One region of the Peribacillus sp. NPDC094092 genome, then DNA from elsewhere that is predicted to be linked to it. Evidence: riboswitches for the same ligand, from Rfam matches in the RefSeq annotation. Region 1 holds a riboswitch; the other holds the start of a gene.
The links. Region 1 has a riboswitch for S-adenosylmethionine ahead of ACQKNS_RS01700 (Na+/H+ antiporter NhaC family protein). Riboswitches for the same ligand answer to the same signal wherever they lie in the genome.
Positions count from the first base shown of each region.

Region 2: linked by a shared signal. The riboswitch ahead of ACQKNS_RS06090 (Fur-regulated basic protein FbpA) and the one ahead of ACQKNS_RS01700 (Na+/H+ antiporter NhaC family protein) in region 1 are both predicted to bind S-adenosylmethionine.

Region 1 is NZ_JBNNUC010000001.1:358,145-365,544, forward strand. Features, by position in the region: gene ACQKNS_RS01680 (alkyl/aryl-sulfatase) at 1-256, opposite strand, end outside; gene ACQKNS_RS01685 (LysR family transcriptional regulator) at 636-1,514, opposite strand; gene ACQKNS_RS01690 (chromate transporter) at 1,769-2,395, shown strand; gene ACQKNS_RS01695 (chromate transporter) at 2,446-2,991, shown strand; gene ACQKNS_RS01700 (Na+/H+ antiporter NhaC family protein) at 3,241-4,557, opposite strand; SAM riboswitch class I at 4,747-4,854, opposite strand; gene ACQKNS_RS01705 (SOS response-associated peptidase) at 5,136-5,807, opposite strand; gene ACQKNS_RS01710 (hypothetical protein) at 5,868-6,023, opposite strand; gene hutG (formimidoylglutamase) at 6,238-7,194, opposite strand; gene ACQKNS_RS01720 (LysR family transcriptional regulator) at 7,318-7,400, shown strand, end outside.
Region 2 is NZ_JBNNUC010000001.1:1,275,183-1,282,582, reverse strand. Features, by position in the region: gene thiE (thiamine phosphate synthase) at 1-413, opposite strand, end outside; gene thiM (hydroxyethylthiazole kinase) at 394-1,209, opposite strand; gene thiD (bifunctional hydroxymethylpyrimidine kinase/phosphomethylpyrimidine kinase) at 1,206-2,012, opposite strand; gene thiW (energy coupling factor transporter S component ThiW) at 1,981-2,502, opposite strand; gene tenA (thiaminase II) at 2,518-3,207, opposite strand; TPP riboswitch at 3,297-3,402, opposite strand; SAM riboswitch class I at 3,560-3,663, shown strand; gene ACQKNS_RS06090 (Fur-regulated basic protein FbpA) at 3,839-4,027, shown strand; gene ACQKNS_RS06085 (aspartyl-phosphate phosphatase Spo0E family protein) at 4,282-4,476, shown strand; gene ACQKNS_RS06080 (N-acetyltransferase family protein) at 4,545-5,051, opposite strand; gene ACQKNS_RS06075 (GDSL-type esterase/lipase family protein) at 5,270-5,971, shown strand; gene ACQKNS_RS06070 (ABC transporter ATP-binding protein) at 6,022-7,400, opposite strand, start outside.

The DNA of each region.
Region 1 (7,400 bases):
TATCCCATACTACGGCACCTTTTGAGTTTTTTATTGGATTCATATTCAAGGGTGCAATGAATCCTTTATGTGCATTCTTGAAATCTTCCTTGTCTTTAAAATTCAACTGTTCATAAAAAGCCTTATTTGCTGAAATAGTTGCATTTGTTGCCGGCATTGGCTCAACGGATGCAGCATTTGTAACACAAGATCCCGAGAGTATAGCAAAAATAATGGGAACGGAAACAATTCCTTTAATAATAGATACTTTGGACATTTCATACCCCTTTCTCGTTTGAATAGCAGATATCATGTCTATATTCCGTGTGTTGTAAAAGTAAACTTTCTCTTTTTATAGAAATTTTTAGAATAATATGAATTTATTTTATAATTAATTAGCCATTAAGTATATTTCCTATTTCTAATAGTAACTTCAATTTTATTTATATATAAACTGCTCTTTCCATACTTCGGTTAACCGTAAACTGAACATCCAACTACAAAATGCCCCTCCCGATAGAGAAGAGCTTTTATGATATTTCATGCGGTTATTCAATTTTCCATGACTTTTTCTAGGTAAGGTGGGGGCACATCGTTAACCGCGAAACCGAAAACGCTGCCAAATTGTAATGGTGAACCAAAGTGCCTTTCCTTCCTTATTGAAGAAAATGAACAAATTTAGAAACCCCTATTTTATTAAAACGATTGTTTTTCCTGACTAGCCATAAATTTCTTTTTATATCTATTCTGGAAATACCCACTTCCCGCAAATAGCCTTGCTGCAATTCCCTGGCCACTGTCAACCTTGGCAAAATGCTGATTCCAAGTCCAGCCTCAACCGCACTTTTTATCGCTTGTGTGCTACCAATCTCCATGTAGCTGTCTATTTTTTCTAAAACCCCATGCTCCCTTAACATGTTTTCTACTATAAGCCGTGTTCCTGAAATGGATTCACGCCAAATCATCCTTTCATTTCCCAATTCCTCAAGCTGAATTTCCTTTCTGTCCTTCCATGGGTGGTCAGACGGACATACCAATATCAATTCGTCCTCGGCGAACTTGTCTACAATAAAATCACTGTTTTCTACTAGTCCTTCCACCAAGGCCAAATCAATGACATCATTTGAAAGATCCTCCAGAACCCGGGGGGTATTTTTTATCGTTAATGTCACTTTTATTTCAGGCTGTTGTTTTTTAAATCTCCCAAGCAAGCTCGGCAACAAATACTCACCGATAGTCAAGGACGCCCCTACAATGAGGTTTGCATTGTACTTGCCAGTTGATTGCTGAATCACTTCTTTTGATTGGTTGAAGTCATTAACGATAGCTTTTGCAAAAGGGTATAACAACTTCCCTGCTTCTGTAACTCTCAGCCTTCCTTCCTCACGGTCGAATAACAAAGTGTTATAATAATTTTCCAATTGATGGATTTGTCTTGTTACAGCGGGTTGAGATAGGAAACTTAACCTCGCTGCCTGGCTTATGCTTCCTTCATCCACCACTAAACAAAACATTTTTAGATTTTCCAATTTCAAGAAAACGACCTCCATGTTTTTAGATAGTTTATTAAAATGATAGCATCATAAAGGTAAATGGTGAAATGAAATAAGAGTGCTGCATCCCTGAATAAGTAAGGCTGATAAATTATTGGCGACATTCTTTATAAAACGGATAAATCTTCTGGGTATAACGTTTTGTTATACCCGATGATTTTGTTGCAATTTACCCATTCCTTTTTCTTTGATATGTTAGTAATAAGATTTAATCTTAGCGGCAAAGGAAGTGACTGATGTCAATGAAAGGACAATGGAAAACTCTATTCCATTTATTTTGGACCTTTGTTAAAATAGCACCTGTCACATTCGGAGGCGGGTTTGCGATGATCCCATTAATCGAAAAAGAAGTGGTCGAAAAGAGGAAATGGATGAAAAGCGAAGAAGTTACGGATGTTTTTGCTTTATCTCAGTCCGTACCGGGAGCTGTCGCCATTAACTCCGCCACCTTTATCGGACATCGAATTGCCGGAATGAAGGGGGCAATGGCCGCTATGATCGGTGTTTCATTACCTACCTTTTTCATTGTTCTGGCCCTAGGCATTTTGTATTTTTTCATTCAGGATAATCCAAAGATAGAATCTGCATTCATATCGATCAGAGCTTCCATAGTAGCCATCATCGCCTATGCGGCTATGAAGATAGGAAAAACGGCTGTTGTAGACAAATCAACTTTATGTATTTTACTAGCAGGAATTCCAGTCCTCTTCTTTCTCCACCCTGTGATAGTAATTGTAGCAGGAGCTGTAGTCGGTATTGTGACAATCTCCATTAAGAGAAAATTAGGTTACGATGTCAAGATGGACAGAAAAGATAGAGAAGAAGAAAATGATTTCGAACCTTTCATGGGTGCTGGCATATAGGCAAATCCAAAAAAGGGATCTAACTAATTTTCAAGAAAGCGTGTGATAGAATGATGGAATTGTGGGAGTTGTTTAGCACCTTCTTCATTATCGGCTTTGTATCGTTCGGAGGCGGATACGCCATGATTCCCGTAATTGAATCGGAAGTCTCACAGCATGGATGGATGACGACGCAACAATTTACCGATATAATCGCTATTTCCGGGATGTCCCCAGGACCTGTCACAGCCAATAGTGCCATTCTCGTTGGCTATTCGACTGCTGGATTAGCAGGAGCCATAGCATCGGCTCTCGGAATCTTGTTACCTGCTATTATATTCGTGACCGTTATTGCCACCTTCTTCTGCAAATTGAACCATTATCCAGTTATTCAATCCATGTTTTATGGATTAAGACCCATTGTCACTAGTTTAATCCTCTTTGCAGCAATAAGTTTAGCACTTTCCAATCATATGATTGCACGGAGCTTTTCATGGCATACGATAAGCTTATTACTTGTTTTTGGATTATCGTTATTTGCCCTAATGAAATTACGCTGGCACCCAGCCTATGTAATTATTCTTTCTGGATTAGTTGGTGTCGTCCTCTATTCATGACAAACAATATGGACCGGAATGATCATGAAAATAATGGTTTAACATAAATTAAAGAAATACCAAACAGATGAATTGGAATTTTCAGTTCAGCTGAAGACGGCCTTGACTAGTTTCTGGACACTGAGGAACACGTATGCTGAAAAAAGCAAGGATGACTTCCTGATATTTTTTAGATGTTTCAGTATTCGTTCATACAGAAAACACCCTGTATCCAATGATTCAGGGTGTTTTTTCATTATTATCCTCTTTTTAAGAAGTCCGTTTCTTCGTTTCATCATTTCCCGGCTGAAACCGTGGATAACCAATCAAGATGGCCACTACTCCACAAAGTCCAATTAGGATTGGGTAATATGAATACGGCAAGATGCTTATCGGAGAAATCTTAGCTACCCCTGCTGCAACAAGCAGTTGTGCCCCATATGGAATTAACCCTTGGATACAACAGGCAAAAACGTCAAGTAAACTCGCCGATTTACGCGGATCAATCCCATACTTTTCAGCGATATTTTTGGCAAGCGGCCCGGCAATAATAATCGAAATCGTGTTATTTGCCGTTGAAAGGTTCGTCAAACCAACAAGCCCAGCAATGCTGAATTCCGCCCCTTTTTTGGATTTGCTATTTCGGGTCACGAGTTGGAGCAGATAATCGATGCCACCATTATGTTTGATTACAGCAACCATTCCTGCAATTAAAATGGCAAGGAAGGATATTTCATACATTCCCGCCATTCCTTCACCAACTTTTTGAATGACACCCAACAGTTGATAACTTCCATCCGCCAAGCCGATAATTCCGGCAAATACGATTCCGATGGAAAGGACCAGGAACACATTGACTCCTGCCAATGCAGTGATCAATACGCAAAGGTATGGAAGAATCTTCACCCAGTCATAAGAATTTTGGGTGATGTCGGCTTGTTCACCCATCGTTAATATTCCTAGAATGGCACATGTGATGATGGCCGCAGGTAAAACGATGAAAAAATTCACTTTGAACTTATCCTTCATTTTCGTTCCCTGTGTTCGAACTGCAGCGATTGTCGTATCCGAAATGAAGGATAGGTTATCCCCAAACATTGCACCACCAATAACGGCAGCCATTGAGAGGGCAAGCGAAATATCGGTTTGCTCGCTAATTCCCACCCCGATAGGTGCTAATGCTACAATCGTTCCCATGCTCGTCCCCATAGATAGAGAAATAAAACAAGCGATAATGAAAATCCCTACCATTAAAAGATTTTGCGGAAAAACCGCTAAGGCAAGATTCACCGTTGATTCAACCGCCCCCATGCCATTCGCAACTTCGGAAAAAGCGCCTGCTAAAAGGAAAATGATAACCATTAACATTATATTGGCGTCACCGGCACCTTTACAGAAGATATCAACTTTTTCATTTAAAGTCTCTTTCCGATTCATTGCCAATGCAGCTGCTGATGCAATGGAAATCGCTACAATTACCGGAAATGAATAAAAATCTTTAGTGATGATTCCGGACCCTATAAATAAAAATAAAAATACGACAAATGGGATCAATGCCCATGGATTCCCTTTATTGTTTGCACTCATGATGTACACCTCTTTTTATTTTTCCCATGACATGTGTCACAGCTTTTATTTTTCAACAGTTATCACAAATAACACCAATTCGATTTTGATTCTCAAGTCATGGAGCTATAGTTAACAAAACTGTCAGCATAAAAAAGACCCCTTCTATTAAACAACAAGAAGAGGTCTTTTAATTTATAAAAAACACCCTCCTTATCTTTCAGGCAAGAATCAGCCTGCTGGATTTGGCACAGCACTCCTATTAAGTCCGCTGCCGAGACATCTTCGGGCCAGTCCCTCCGTCTCTCTTGATAAGAAGATCAAAATTATATATTTATCAAATAATACGATACCTGCCAGAAAAGTGCCAGGCTGGAAATTTACCGAAACCAAACTGAGTTTGTGAAAGTGACATCGAAGTAGTTTTGAAAAGCAAATATAAGAGTACAGCATTTTGCCTATTTTCGCAAGGTTTAGTTTTAAACTTTTTCACATGCACTTCTTACCTATTAATAAGTGATCTTGACTTAATCAGTACAATGAGTTTTCTGTGATTTTTATCGGGACGGAATTAATATAAAAAGAGGTCTAATGACCTCTCAGCAAATTTGTTGTATTAAGTTAGGTGAATTATTTTTAGTCGAGTTCACATCAGTTGATACCTCAAAAGCTTCCATTTGTTCCGAATCGAATGACTTTAAATATTGTTGCAGATATGCAGGATCATTAATGGATGGATTCAACCAATCTTTTTCATCTTCTGGTTTAAGGATGACAGGCATACGATCATGAATGCTGGTCATCAGCTCATTAGGAACGGTTGTTATGACGGAGCACGAGTAGATGCTGAGGCCTTCAGGAGATTTCCAGGATTCCCATATCCCGGCCATTCCAAATGGAGCATGATTCTTCAGTTTTATCCGCATCGGTATTTTTCTTTCTGGTGTCTTCCTCCATTCATAAAATGAGTCAGCGATTATCAAGCATCTCTTCTTCTTATACGCATTCTTGAAGCTTGCTTTCTCTGCAATGGTTTCCGCTCTGGCATTGATCATTTTATAGCCCACTTTTTCATCTTTTGCCCAGAAAGGAATGAGTCCCCACCGAAGATATCCAAGTCGGTTCCTTGCCCCGTCATTAATGACCGATAGCACGGATTGGGAGGGAGCAATATTGTAGCTGAATTGGTATTCCTCATCAAATGATCCTTGTACATCGAACCGATCTTTTATTTCCTCAATGCCAGTGAAAAGGGTGAAACGTCCACACATAATATCGCCTACCGTATTAAGATTTATTACAGTGTAACAAATGGAATAGGAAGCCACAAATCAGCGTTCCAAAATCCTGATGTCGGTAAATGGCTGATTAAATAATTCGCTGGAAATCAAAAGGGTGCCTAGGACTTCTCTTTCATCTTCAGCTTTAATGATTTCCGATAAAATTAAGGTACTGCCATTCCTTACCGTTACTTTATATTCATTCATGGAATCCCCCCTCTAAAGGCTAGATGGTTGTTATTATAAACTAAAAACTTATAAGTATCAGTATTGAACTTTGGCAGAGTCATGGCTACTCCTTTAATTGGTCTAGGCAGCGTAAAAAAGACTGTCCATGAAATGGACAGTCAGGCGCCGGAAACGGGTTTCCTCTTCAATACTGATAATTGATTATGGAGATGGCATTGAGAAAAGCCATAAATTATTTAAAATGCAATAAAACCTCATTTATTAAATGTGCTGCCAATGTAACGGTTTTATTATTTTCGTCCAACGAAGGATTCACTTCCGAGATATCAAAGGAGAGGATCTTTTCATTCGATACGATATGCCTGATAATGGCACGGACCAATTTCGGATTCAGTCCAAACGGCGATGGAGCACTTACCCCAGGTGCATAGGCTGAATCAATAACGTCCGTACATAATGTAAGAATAATGTAGTCATTTTCCTTGGCGAATTCATTTATCCGCCGCTTAGTTTCATCCATTTCTTCCAATGATAAATCTTCTTCCAAGATGTGGTCAACCTTACTTCTCTCGGCCGTTTCAAACAGTGCCTTCGTATTCCCCTGCTTCTGAATTCCGATACATAAATAGCCACAGCTTTGATCTTCGTCCAAAATCTGCTTAAACATCGTTCCTGATGAACTTTCTTGTTCATAAGGCCTCATATCAAAGTGAGCGTCAATATTAATGATTCCCAATCTAGCTTTTGGTCCAATGTATTTCCTAATACCAAGATAATGGCCATACAAGGTTTCGTGCCCTCCCCCAAGTATGATAGGAATCGATTTACTCTCCAATATCCGGGTAACAGCCGACCCCAGTTGGGATTGGGCGGCCTCCATCTCTGTACCTTCACATATTACATCACCAGCATCCACCAGTTCGGTTTGGGAAGGTAAATGACAGGGTAATTTTGCCAATGACTGTCGAATATGATCAGGACCCTCTGCAGCACCAATCCTGCCTTTATTCCTTTTGACGCCTTCATCGCATTTGAAGCCGATCAATCCAAAGGTCCTTGATGCATTGGAAAGGGTGGCTAATTCCGAAATCGGTGCCAAGCGTACTCTTTGGTGGTATCTGAAGCTGTCCATGTCAGATTGGGAATCAATTCTTCCATCCCAATACTTTAAAGTTGGATTAGTATACATAATTTCTCCTTTATTTAAAAAATTCCGAAATATCTTTTTTTAAAATTATAATTGAGATAATATATAATTACCAATACAAAATTTCAATATATCTATAGTTTAAAGCTATAGAAAGGAGAATAAATGGATCTTCGTCAACTTCGATACTTCACTACCATTGTCCGGGAAAAGAATTTCTCAAAAGCGGCAAAAATGCTGCATTTATC
Region 2 (7,400 bases), 920 kb from region 1:
GTCTTTGTAGGGAAAACGGAACCGACTCCGATATAGTCTGCTCCATTTCGTTCGGCTTCGAGAGCTTCTTCAAGAGTGGAGACAGATAAACCGACTATCATATCTTCAGGAACCATTTGTTTGACCACAGTCAGTGGAAGGTCATCTTGCCCAATATGAATCCCATCCGCTGCAACCGCAAGTGCTATATCCACCCGGTCGTTGATGATCAGGGGAATGGACAGTTCATTCAATAACTGTTTTAATGCAGAAGCTTTTTTATAAAAGGAAAGGGAGGAATTGTTTTTCTCTCTAAGTTGTACGATCGAGACACCTCCTGAAACCGATTCTGCAATGATTCTGGTCAATTCCTCTAATGCTAGAGACTCTTCCGTAACTAAATACAGGCTTAAATCAATTTGGGACTTCTTCATGTATTTTCACCTCATGCATCCAGATTTCCTTATCCATTCTTGATATTGCATCAATTAATCGCACACGAAACGTCCCTGTTCCTTCATCTTTTTGAAGGTTTGCAGCAGCTAGTTCCCCTGAAATGCTCATAGTGGAGATACCGGCGATTGCCGCAGAATAGAAATCGTCGGTGACTCCGGAAAAAGTGCCGATAAGAGCGGTGGACATGCAACCGGTACCTGTAACATTAGTTAAAAGGAGGTTCCCATTGTCAATGACGGACGTATGTTTTCCATCGCTGACCGCATCCTTAGCTCCGCTGACCACGACGATACTATTCAATTTATTTGCTGCCCGTGTAGCCAGTTCTGCATTGCTAATCGCTAGTTCCTCCGAATCCACCCCGCGTGTAACGGTATCCCCACCCATCAATGATAGAATCTCACTCGCATTCCCGCGAATGATTTGGAAAGAAACCTTACTAAGGAGCACCTTGACCTGCTCTGTACGATAGGGGGTGGCACCAACTCCCACAGGGTCCAAAATGACCGGGATATCCAGGTCATTTGCCGTCTTTCCGGCAATCTCCATTGCTTCCAAGGCTTTATCATCGATCGTACCGAAATTCAAGACCAATGCATCCGCTAATTTGACCATATCCGCCACTTCTCTTGGGCTCGAAGTCATTACTGGTGAACCACCGATGGCAAGGGTGGCATTTGCACAGTCGTTGACCGTAACAAAGTTGGTGATTTGGTGAATGAGTGGTTTTCTTTCTTTTACCTTCACGAATAAATCGGCTGCAGAAACCTTCATATTAATTCACTCCGTTCTTTTTTTGAAAATGAATGAAAATGATGGACAGGTCCATGACCTTTACCGATTGAAAAGCTATTGCGTATCGCTTCAGAAATATAGGTCTTGGCCTTTTCGATAGACACTTGCAAGGGCAGCCCATTTGCCAGGTTTGATGTAATGGCGGATGATAGGGTACAGCCAGTGCCATGAGTGTTTTTTGTATGAATGCGCTCTCCCTCGATCCAATGGAAGTCAGTGCCATCATAAAAAAGGTCATTTGGATTACCTGCTGCGTGGCCTCCTTTAAGTAAAACGGCCTTTGGCCCCATTTCTTGTATGGACATGCATGCCTTGTGGAAATCTTGTTCCGTTCGAATCGACAAGCCAGTAAGTACTTCCGCTTCCGGTACATTTGGGGTTACAAGTGTTGCAATCGGGAGCAAATCCACTTTTAAGGCAGAGACAGCCTTTTCGTCGAGCAAATGGTGGCCGCTTTTGGAAATCATGACAGGGTCAAGAATAATGATGGAAGGCATGAAGTTTCTAAGGGAAGCAGCGACTGTTTCCACGATTTCTTTTGATCCAAGCATGCCTATTTTTACTGCATCGACAGGAATATCTTCAAAGATCGCTGCAATTTGATCAGATATGATTGCTGTTTCAATTGGCTGCACTGAACGGACTTCCATTGTGTTTTGTGCGGTTACGGCTGTGATGGCAGACATCCCAAAGACACCATGTGCAGAAAATGTTTTTAAATCCGCCTGTATTCCAGCACCGCCCCCTGAATCAGAGCCTGCGATGGTTAATGCTGTTTTCATAAAAAAACCCCTTCATATAATTATTTTTTAGAAGTATTTTAAGTAATATGAAAGCTAAAATCGCCCCAGTGAATGAACTGAGCATAAAAGCCGGTAAAAAACCAAAAAGAGCCGCTTTTTCCCCCAATAGGAGGAGGGCAAGTGGATAACAGGCTAGGGAACCGAGAATGCCGGTCCCGATCACTTCACCTAAACAGGCGAATTTTAAGCTTTGTGTTTTTCGATAAAGGATGGCAGCCAATAGTGCACCGATCATGCTGCCGGGAAAAGCAAAAATTGAACCGGTACCAGACATGTTTCTAATGATGGAAACTAAAAAAGCTTGTGTTACAGCATAAGCTGGCCCCAATAGAACGGCCGTCAGGACATTTGCCAGATGCTGAATGGGAAAGACTTTTGCAAAACCTGCAGGGATGAAAATAAATGAACTGGTCAGTGTCGTTATAGCCGTGATCATGGCAGTCAATGTCAGTTTCTTGATAGGATTCATCATCATGCCAACGACCTACAGCGGCCAATCCTGTTCATTTTGAACCATATCCCAGAATAAATATTCATATCGGGAAGTAACCAAAAAGTGCTTTTCTAATCTAAGAAGTTCTGTTTCTGGCATGCCTTCCGTCAATTCCTCCAACAAAGCGATCAGCCATTTGTGTGCTTCCCCGAATTCAGGAGATGAATAGGATCTTATCCAATCTGCGTAGCGATTGTTTTCCAATGCTGCCCCATTTTGTTCTTTTAATAGCAAACCGATTTCATAATAATCCCAAGCGCAGGGCAGGAGACAGGCGATCAAGTCTGCCAAAGTCCCATGCTGAGCTGCATTTAGCATGTATCCTGTATAGGCTAGAGTGGTTGGAGTGGGTTCTGTTTCTTCCAATTCCTTGGAACTGATCCCGAATTCGGAAGCATAATGCCGATGAATATCCATTTCCACTTGAAGGGTTTCATTTAAAATGCTCGCAAACTTTGCCATGGTTTCGATGTTATGTGCTTTGATGACACCTAAAGCAAACAGCTTGGAATAATCCATGAGATAGATATAGTCCTGCTTCAGGTAATAAGCAAATTTCTTTTCAGGAAGCGTACCATTTCCAATTGCCTGGACAAAGGGATGTGAATGGTTCCTTTTCCAAATCTCTTTTGACCGTGCATGCAGTCTATCACTGAATCTTTCTAATTTAACATTCTCCATTGTTCATCCTCCTTTAGAATGGATCCCTTGTTAATGAAAAAAACCCGTTCCTGAATTCGGAACGGGGTAGATGGATATAGTCTGAAAATGGACGATATCATCCACTTCCCTCCGCCGGTATGAGCCGGTTCAGGTTCAAAGGGTCCGGAACTAATTCCATCTCAGTCTTAAAAAAAGACTCCCCTAGTGGTGTGAATTGTATGTAATTACTGACATCATATCAGAAAGACAAGAAAATGCAACCTGTATTTGAAAGAGGGACCCCTTAATGTCCAGGAAAAAGGGAGAACCAGGTAATTGACTTTTGATGGTTATTAGGATAAAATCATGTCTACATCATTTATATATCGATTTCTTATCCAGAGAGGTGGAGGGACTTGGCCCAAAGAAACCTCGGCAGCGGACCCGTTTGGGAACTGTGCTAAATCCAACAAGCATATGCTTGGAAGATAAGAAGAGCCGTACGGACACTGTCAGCCTCTTCTTGAATTAGAAGGGGCTTTTATTTTTGGGAAATAACGTTTAGTGACATAATAGAAAAGGTATATATAATTTGGTGAAAATCTAACAAGTTGATAAAGTTTAGCTACTAGAAGCAGGCTCTAGGATGACTAGGAAAGGAGCCATTTACATGGCAGAATTATTTAAGAGGATTGAACAGAGGAAGGCAAAGCTTATTGAAGAGTTATTGGCCAATGGAGTATACAAAACCTCTGATGAAAGGCACCTTTATGATGCCCCATTAAAAGTACTTGAAGATGAATATAAGGTTGTTATAAATAGACCTAATACCGAGTCACCTTCCGAATGGATGACATAGTAAACGATGACTATATTTTGGGTTCTTGGATAAGGGATATGATGTAAGCATTCGCAGTCTACACTAGTGGATGCTTTTTTTGCGTTTGATAGAAAATGACACTAAATATACATAATTATAGAATTTAATAGTCATTTTGTCACATTTAACCTTTAAAATAACACATTTATTTTCTGAAAAATAGTTGATTTTAACTAGTGGTTTCATTATGATGAAAGTGTAAAAATATTGAATAATTAGGAGGTGACTATATAATGCCTTGCCGTAAGGTAACTATAGAAAAAGTAGAAGAGAAGAGAAAAGAAATGATCAACTTGGCAGCAATTTACGGCTTATCAAGTCTGCTGACTGTTCAAGCCAGTCAAGAATTGGATACACTATTAAATGCGTTAACAAGTAAAAGAGATGCCGAACATTTTCCCCTCCAGAAAGTATATAGGTATTTTTAAATGAGCCAATTCGCCCTCGATTAAGATTAAAAAGCTACTGCTCAAGGCAATAGCTCAAAAGAATAATATTAAATATCGACACGTTTACCAAGAATGACCAAATCCCGCTCAATCCCATCCAGCTCGGCAACTTGAGGTAAATGTGCCCATTCTTCAAACCCGAATTTGGAAAAAAGCTTTAGGCTTGGTGTATTGTGCGCGAAAATGAAACCCAATAGAGTCTTAACACCTAATTTTGGACTCAATTCAATAGCCTTTTGAATCGAAATTTGTCCGATTCCTTTTCCCCGGAAATAATCATCAATATAAATGCTGATTTCGGCAGTGGAATTATATGCCGGCCGGCCATAGAAGGATTGAAAGCTCATCCATCCAGCAGTTTTCCCTTCTATAGTAATGATAAATAGCGGTCTACTTTCTAAATGATGTTCCTCAAACCATTTAACCCTCGATTGGACGGATACAGGCTCAGTATCTGCCGTGACCATTCTTGACGCAATTGTCGAATTATATATTTCAACAATTCTGGGTAGATCAGATAGTTCTGCCTCTCTAAACTCTATGTGCTCTTCCATGATTTAAACTCCTAACTATCATTTATTCAATCTCCAGAATGAAGGGTAATCCCGTTTTTTGTTTTAGGGACGGTGAATGACACCCAATCCATTGAAAGTTTTATATAATCATACACTCTTTACTCTTTATCTGACAATTTTTTTTATGTTAAGACTGCAGGTGTTTTGGGTATGTAAAAGATTAAATACTTCTAGTAAAGAGACAAGAGGAGAAGCAAATGAAGAAATTGGCAGTTTTTTTGATTATAGTACTAGTTATATGTTTTGCTGCATATGAATTTCAGGCATCGGAGTCGGAAGATGTGCAAAGGGTGATGGCATTTGGAGATTCATTAACCTATGGAAAAGGGGATAAGAACGGGGAAGGATATATAGAAGGCCTTGAGGATGAATTGAATAATCCGCAATCGGAACAAAAAGTGAGTTTTTGGAATTACGGTATAAAAGGCCAGGAAACGGATGGTGTGATGAAACAGCTTGATGATTACCGTATTAAAACGAAACTTGATGAAGCCGATACTTTCATCGTTTATATTGGAACGAATGACTTGATCAATAGTAATGGAGGGGAATTGGAGAAAATAAGTGACCGAAAAATCATTGAGGGTAAACGGGAGTATATCAGTCATCTGAAAAAGATTACATCAACATTGATGGAGGCAAACGATAAAGCGGATATTCTGGTAGTGGGACTATATAACCCAATTAAAGATAATCAAAAACTTGAAAAGCACATTCGCGATTATAACCAGTCAATAAAGGGGATAGCGGATAAAGATAAAAGGATGTTATTCATTCCTACAAATGATCTTTTTGAAGATAAAAAGAAGACAGAGTATTTTAGTGATAAGTTACATCCGAATGAAAAAGGCTATCAGCTCATTGCGAATCGGGTTTTGGAAAGTTATGATTTCAAATGAAAGCAAAAATGCACAGGAAGGCTTCCTGTGCATTTTTGCCCGCTAAGTAGCTAGGAATTTGATATCGCTTTTAGTTGAGGGAACTGCAAGTCATGGAGTTGCTTGTATCTGCCGTTGTTTTGCAATAACTGTTCATGTGTTCCTGTTTCATGAACTTGCCCTTTTTCCAGAACGATTATTTGATCGGCATCATGAATGGTCGATAAACGATGTGCAATTACTATTGAAGTCCGGTTTTTCATTAAACGTGACAATGCTTGCTGGATCAAATGCTCGGATTCTGTATCCAAGGCCGCCGTTGCTTCATCGAGAATGATGATTTGCGGATTTTTCAGAAGTGCCCTGGCAATGGCGATGCGCTGTTTTTGCCCGCCCGAAAGCTTGACTCCGCGCTCCCCAATTTGAGAATCATAACCATCAGGAAAGGCACTGATAAAGTCATGCGCATTTGCCGCTTTGGCGGATTCGATGATTTCAGCATCTGTAGCATCTAGTTTGCCATACACGATGTTATCACGGATGGAACCATTGAATAAAATGATATCCTGGGAAACGATTCCCATTTGTCCCCGCAATGATTTCAGTGACACTTCCTTGATATCATGACCATCCATTTTAATCATGCCATTCTGCGGATCATAAAATCGGATCAAAAGGCTCGTGATTGTCGATTTTCCAGCGCCAGAGGAGCCGACCAAAGCAGTTACTTGCCCCGCTTTCATGGACAGGTTTAAATGGCTGAGGACAGGTACATTCTCATCATAGGCAAAATCGACACATTGAAATTCAATTTGCCGCTTTATGGCAGGGAGTTCAATGGCATTTCGCTTGTCACTTATTTCCGGTTGGGTTTCCAATATTTCAGTTATCCGCTCAAAGGCGGCGGCTGATTGCTGGACAATGCTGATGACCCGGCTAAAATTGCGAACGGGACTCTGCAGTAACCTCAAATAGGCGAGAAAGGCCACGATTAACCCTATTGTGAATTCACCTTCCATCACTTGCCAAGCACCGAACACAACGACTGCTACAAGACCGATATTGTTCAATAAATCAATAATCGGACCGAACATGGAACGTAGCCGGACGGACTTAAGATTTGCAGCCATATTTTCCAGATTACGCTCCGCAAACCTCCTTGATTCGAATTCTTCATTTGTAAAAGATTGAATGAGCCGCATTCCTGAAATGGAATCCTGCAACTGGTTGCTGACATCTCCTGCTGAACTTTGTACAGACCTGAAGGACATCCTGATGCGTTTCCCGAATACCCTTGTGATATAGAACATGAAAGGGAATGTAAAAAGAAGGACAATGGTCAGCTTCCAGTTAATGAAAAGCATATATACCGCCACGGCAATGAAAGTCACCGTGTCAGTCAGGACTTGAAGCATGCTCGAAGAGATGAGCTGCTGCAGTAAATTGACAT